Regions from separate parts of the Carboxydocella thermautotrophica DSM 16521 genome, predicted to be linked through region 2. Evidence: predicted binding sites of a transcription regulator. Region 2 holds the regulator's gene; the other holds the start of a gene.
What was found. Region 2 encodes HrcA, which represses chaperone genes, less so after heat shock. Its sites were predicted from a motif close to TGTTAGCACTCNNNNNNNNNGAGTGCTAACA; they were not measured.
Positions count from the first base shown of each region.

Region 1 (3,416 bases), on a different contig from region 2:
TAGCCGGGGTATGCCGGGAAGAAGGAGCGGAATTGCTGGCATTTGCCGAATCAGCGGAGTATTCCTTTCCTGAGGGAAAAGTAATCCGCAAGTTCCATTTGACCGGTGAACTGCAACAGGTGGATAAAGTTATCTCTCTGGCCAAAATGAAGACCCATTCCTTTATGGGCATCACCGGGGCCGTCAAGAATTTGTTTGGCTGCATAGTGGGTCCAGGCAAAGCTCAGTTTCACCTGCGCCTGAAGCGACGGGACGATTTTGCTGCTATGCTGGTTGACCTGGCCCTGCTGGTTAAGCCGGTTTTTTTCCTGGTAGACGGAATTGTTGGGATGGAAGGCAATGGCCCCCGTAATGGTTCGCCTATTCAAGCGGGAGTGATTTTGGGCGGCACTAATGGCTTTGCTGTTGACCTGGTCATGGGTCAGATGATGGGTTTCAACAGTGAGGAATTGCCGGTATCACGGCTGGCTCTGGCCCGGGGGCTGGTACCGGGGTTGAAGAGGATTGAAGTGGTAGGCAGTGGCCGGGAGTTACGCTGGGATTTTCAGCCCCCCTATAACCTGGAGTCTCTGGATGGGCGGGTCCCGCCTTTTCTGGTCCGCTTTTTCCAGAATCAGTTTACCTATCGGCCGGTTATGAATGAAAAGTGTACCGGTTGCAGCCGTTGTGCTCAGCATTGTCCACCGCAAGCCATAAAGATCGAAAATGGGAAAGCGATGGTAGACTATGAGCAATGTATTCGCTGCTATTGTTGCCAGGAACTCTGTCCCTTTGATGCTGTTATTCTGGAACAGGGATTATTGCTCAAACTGTTCGGTCGGAAAAAGTAACCAGATGCCAGTGGCAGGCATATACTAAGACAAGAAGCTTAATCAGAGCAGAAGGGATTATTGGGTCAGCTACAGCTAGCGGTATTTATGGCCTGGCTAAAGCGGCTATTAAAGAACAAACAACCCCGTGAGTACCAGGGCTCACGGGGTTTATTTTATGATCTGCACACGCTTTTGTTTACGCAGCACCAGGCGCCAGTAGATGCCTTCCCAGCCGGTGAGGGAGTGGTCATTAACAATTTGTTTGGACATTAACTCAAAAGGGCTGCGCGCTACCAGTTGTTCTACTTCTGCTTCGGTAAGGCAGCAAAGCTCGGGCAGGCCACAGCCGGGGATATCGGTCCAGAGGGCGGTAAAAACGGCAATTCCACCGGGTTTAAGCACTCTCCAGGCCTCATCTAATACCTGCTGCCGGTTTTCCTCGATGCTTTCTGTAAAAACATGAAGGAGCCCAAAGCTGTAAATGGCATCAAAGGAGAATTCCCGAAAGGGCAGATTAAGGGCATCAGCCACCAGGCACTCGAACTCTGCTTTTAAAGCCAGCCTACCGATAGCTTCAGCATCAATGTCTACAGCTACCACTTGCAGGCCTTGTTCAAAAAAATACAAGCTATCCCGCCCATTGCCACACCCCAGGTCCAGAACTGGGCCTTTGGTAGCATGGAAAAGGGGAAGAACCCAGCGGGCAGTCTGGCTGGGTGGAGTATTTTGCGCTTTTTCACTGGCAAGCAGAGTATGAAAATCAAAGGCCATGGGCTGGTTGCCTCCTGTAATTAGACATATCCTTATACAATTTACCAGTTTTATGCTAGATAATCAACAGGAAATTTCACGAAAAAACAAAATATGTGTCTGTATTTTATGCAGGGCAAAAAACTTGCATTTTTGCCTAAAATCAGGTATTATAAGGAATGTGTTAGCACTCTATTTAATTGAGTGCTAATAGTACATAAAGAGGAGGTTTCTCAGTGATGATTAAGCCGCTTGGAGACAGAATTGTCATTAAGCCCTTGGCATCGGAAGAAGTAACTGCCAGTGGGATTGTGTTACCCGATACAGCCAAGGAAAAGCCCCAGGAAGGGGAAGTAGTAGCTGTCGGCAATGGCCGTCTGCTGGAAAATGGTGAGCGGATAGCCCCGGAAGTCAAAGTAGGTGACCGGGTGGTCTACTCCAAATATGCCGGTACTGAAGTGAAATATGAAGGCGAGGAATATCTCATCCTGAATGAACGGGATATCCTGGCTGTAATCGAATAATAAGGGGGTTTAGCAAGTGGCGAAGCAGATTATTTTCGGTGAAGAAGCCCGTCGGGCTCTGGAACGGGGGGTAAATACCCTGGCTGAAGCTGTGCGGGTAACTCTGGGCCCCAAAGGCCGCAATGTGGTTCTGGAGAAAAAGTTCGGTTCCCCGCTGATTACCAATGACGGGGTTTCCATCGCCCGGGAAATCGAACTGCCCGATCCCTTTGAAAACATGGGTGCCCAGCTGGTCAAGGAAGTAGCGACCAAAACCAATGATGTAGCCGGTGATGGTACCACTACTGCGACTGTGCTGGCCCAGGCCATTATCCGCGAAGGTTTGAAGAACGTAGCTGCTGGTGCCAATCCCATGATCCTGAAAAAGGGGATTGAGAAGGCTGTAGCCGTTGCTGTTGAGGAAATCAAGAAAATGGCCCGTCCGGTGGAAAGTAAAGAAGCTATCGCCCAGGTTGCTTCCATTTCCGCTGCTGATCCGGAAATCGGCAACCTGATCGCTGAAGCCATGGAAAAAGTGGGTAAGGACGGGGTAATCACCGTTGAGGAATCCAAAGGTATCGGTACCACCCTGGATGTTGTGGAAGGGATGAATTTTGACAGGGGTTATATCTCCCCCTATATGGTAACTGATGCCGAGCGCATGGAAGCGGTGCTGAATGATCCCTTTATTCTGATCACTGATAAGAAAATCAGCTCCATTCAGGAAATTCTACCTGTTCTGGAGCAAGTAGTGAAAACCGGTAAGCCTTTGTTGATCATCGCTGAAGATGTGGAAGGGGAAGCCCTGGCTACCCTGGTGGTTAACAAACTGCGGGGCACCTTTAACTGTGTGGCTGTCAAGGCTCCTGGTTTCGGCGACCGCCGCAAGGCTATGTTGGAAGATATCGCTATTTTGACCGGTGGCCAGGTTATCTCCGAAGAACTGGGCCGCAAGCTGGATGCAGCTAACCTGTCCATGCTGGGTCGGGCCCGTCAGGTCAAGGTAACCAAGGAAGAAACCGTGATTGTGGATGGGGCTGGCTCTGCTGAAGAAATTCAGAAGCGGGTGGCCCAGATCCGCAAACAGTGGGAAGATGCCACTTCCGAATATGACAGGGAAAAACTACAGGAACGGCTGGCCAAACTGGCCGGTGGGGTAGCGGTAATCCAGGTGGGGGCTGCTACTGAAACTGAAATGAAGGAAAAGAAACTGCGCATTGAAGATGCTCTCAATGCTACCCGGGCTGCTGTGGAAGAAGGAATCGTCGCCGGTGGCGGTACCGCTCTGGTGGATGTAATTCCGGCTCTGGCTGCCATTGAGGCTGAAGGCGATGAAGCTACCGGTGTGGCT
Region 1 covers NZ_FUXM01000023.1:8,892-12,307, forward strand. Annotated here, with positions in the region: gene B5D20_RS08910 (DUF362 domain-containing protein) at 1-830, shown strand, start outside; gene B5D20_RS08915 (class I SAM-dependent methyltransferase) at 981-1,583, opposite strand; gene groES (co-chaperone GroES) at 1,802-2,086, shown strand; gene groL (chaperonin GroEL) at 2,103-3,416, shown strand, end outside.
Region 1: groES (co-chaperone GroES) is a predicted target of HrcA. The motif match lies at 1,745-1,775, and genes of this name have one in related genera.

Region 2 (3,416 bases):
TGTACGGATTGCCGGGACAATCCCTGGCGGACTGGCAGGAAACAGTAGCAGCTGCCCTGGCGCTGGAAGTGCCCCATCTCTCCCTTTATGCCCTGAAAGTGGAAGAAAATACCCCCTTTGACCGCTGGGAAAGGGAGGGCAGGATAACCCTGCCGGAAGAAGAGGAATGGGCGGAAATGTACTGGTGGGCCAGGGAAAAACTGGAGACAGCAGGTTACCTGAATTATGAACTGAGTAACTTCGCCCGGCCAGGATTTGAATGCCGGCATAATCTCAAATACTGGCGCCGCCAGCCTTATCTGGGACTGGGGCCGGCAGCCCATTCCTGCTGGGGGAATGTACGCTGGGCCAATCCCGCCAGCCTGGAGGAGTGGGAAGCAGAAGTTCGGGCTCGGGGCTGGAGCGGGCAGCTGGTGGAAAGGCTGAGCGAGAAAGAAATCCTGGCTGAACAGGTTATTCTCGGCCTGCGCCTGGCCGAAGGAGTGGTGCTGACCCCGGAAATTGAGGCAGAATGGTCAGCAGTTATAGCTTCTCTGAAGCAGCGGGGTCTGGTCCAGGTTTCGGGAAACAGGCTTAAACTCACGCGGCAGGCCTGGTATATTGCCAATGAAGTGATGGCAGAGTTTATCTAGTACCTTGACATTCCCTGCCCCAGGTGGTATTTTTTAAGTAGTGGCCTTTAGCACTCGTCTGGTGAGAGTGCTAACAACGGGCCTGGCGGAAGGTGATGAGGGATGCAATTGGATGAGCGGAAAAAGCGCATTTTACTGGCGATTATTCAGGACTATATTGCTACCGCTGAACCGGTAGGCTCCCGAACCATTGCCAAAAAGTATGAGCTGGGGGTGAGCCCGGCTACTATACGCAATGAAATGGCCGACCTGGAAGAAATGGGCTATATCGAACAGCCTCATACTTCAGCGGGGCGGATTCCCTCAGACCTGGGCTATCGCTATTATGTGGACTTTTTGATGGAGAAATACCGCCTGGCTGATGAAGACCGGGAATACATCCGCCAGGGGTTTGAAACCAGACGGATGGAAGTGGCCCAGGTGATTCAGCGGACTGGCCAGCTGCTGTCCCAGATGACCAATTATACCACAATAGTGCTGGGACCACAGCTGGGCAAGACGGGGATTAAGCATGTGCAACTGGTACCGGTAGAACCAGGCAAGGCCTTGCTGGTCATGGTCAGCCTTTCCGGTCTGGTACAGAACCGGCTCATCGAGATTCCGGAAAATTTGTCAGCCGAGGATTTATGGCAGATTAGCCAGGTATTGAATGCCAAGCTCCATGGTAAAACCATAGCCGATATTCGCCGCACCCTGTTGCAGGAGATTTATTCTGAACTGGCCCGGCAACGGGCGGTGGCGGAACTGGTACTGGATTTACTCAGCCAGGAGGAGCTTCTGAGCGGGGAGGAAAAGGTCTATCTGGCCGGGATCCTCAATATTCTTAACCAGCCGGAATTTCGCAATATCGAGAAAATCAAGACTCTGTTGTCCCTGCTGGAACAGGAGGAACAGCTGCGCCACCTGGTTCAGCCCGAGGATGAAGGCTTGCTGGTGCGAATCGGGGCAGAGAACCCCATTCAGGTGATGCGGGATTGTTCCATGGTCACTGCTACCTATACGGTCGATGGTCAGGTGGTGGGAGCCATCGGGGTACTGGGCCCCACCCGGATGGAGTATGCCCGGGTGATGGCCCTGGTGGAATATATTACCGAAAACCTCTCCCAGATGCTGACCGATTTTTACCGCCGCACCTAGAGCGGCTGAAGGAGGTAAGGCAATGAGCTTAAAACAGCAAGCTGTCCAGGCCACCGAGGTGGATGAAAAACTGGCAGCTCTGATGACCAATGCCAATGCCATCAGGGCCATTGCCGCTGCTGTGGAAGGCACTCTGGGTCCTAAAGGTCTGGATACCATGCTGGTGGATAAATTCGGTGACGTGGTCATCACCAATGACGGCGTCACCATTTTAACGCTGATGGAAGCCAATCATCCGGCCGCCCGATTGCTGATCAATGTGGCAAAAGCCCAGCAGGCGGAAATCGGTGATGGTACTACCACTGCCACTGTGATGGCCGGGGCCCTGGTTGCAGAAGGGGTTAACCAGGTAGTACGGGGGGTGCCGGTCACCAGGGTGATCGAGGGCATCCGGATAGGAGTCAGGGGAGCCCTGGAGTTTATCGAACAACAGGCCCGCCCTGTACGCAGCCTCAAGGATCCCCTGCTCTATCGCATTGCCTACATAGCCGGACGGGAAAACGAAGATATTGCCCGCCTGGTAGTGGATGCAGCCCGCCTGGTGGGAATCAAGAAATTGAAGGAACCGGGCTTTAAGCTGGCAGATACGATTGTGGCCGAGGAAGGGGCCGATAACCAGGTCTTTTCCGGGGTGATCATCAACAAGGAACCTATGAATGACGAGATGCCCCGGGACCTGCGGGATGCAAAAGTCCTGATCATTGATGATGCCCTGGAACCGGAGGAGCTGGAAGATGAGGCCCTGGCTACTGAGGCCGGTTTCAACCGCTATATGGAATTACAGCAGGAATTCAAGGATAATGTGCGCAAAATCGTGGATCTGGGTGTAGGACTGGTTATCGTTGACCGCGGGGTAGAGGCCTGGGCGGAAGAAACTCTGACTGACGCCGGAGTGATGGTGTTACAGCGGGTTTCCAACAAGGAACTGCGCAAGGCAGCGGAACATACAGGAGCCCGACCCATTAAACGCACCGGTCTCAAGCGCTCCCCGGAAGAACTGGTTCGCTATCTGGGCCAGGCCAAATGGGTGCTGGCTGATGAGCGCCTGGAACATGTGCGGATTCTCGGTGGTGCTGGTAAACCTATGGCTACCGTGCTGGTGGGAGCCGCCACTGAAGAAGTAGTCGGTGAACGGGAGCGGATTGCCAAGGATGCCGCTTCCTCCGTTCAGGCTGCTGTTTGTGGCGGGGTAGTGGCCGGAGGCGGTTCCCTTGAGCTGGCTGCTGCTCGCCAGGTGGAAAAACTGCGGGAAAACACCCGGGGTATGGCTGCCTATGGTATTGATTGCGTGGTGGCTGCCCTCAAACGGCCCCTGGCCCAAATCGTGGAAAATGCCGGCTTCAATTCTCTGGAGAAACTGGGGGATGTGGTAGCTGCTCAGGCGGAAAAAGGCAATAACGCCCTGGCCATAGATTGTGACAGCGGTCAGGTAGTGGATATGTGGGAACTAGGCGTGGTTGATCCGGCCCTGGTGAAACTGCATGCTTTGCGCGCTGCCGGGGAAGTCGCTGAAGCTATTCTGCGGATTGATACCATCATCCGGAAAAAAGAGGAGAAAAGCAGCAAGCTGGAGCCAGAAATGGAGGAATAGGGAGACATGACCCAGATGGAAGAGGATAAAAAAATGGAAGCCAATGAACAGGAACC
Region 2 covers NZ_FUXM01000036.1:3,872-7,287, reverse strand. Annotated here, with positions in the region: gene hemW (radical SAM family heme chaperone HemW) at 1-632, shown strand, start outside; gene hrcA (heat-inducible transcriptional repressor HrcA) at 735-1,769, shown strand; gene B5D20_RS11000 (TCP-1/cpn60 chaperonin family protein) at 1,792-3,360, shown strand; gene grpE (nucleotide exchange factor GrpE) at 3,367-3,416, shown strand, end outside.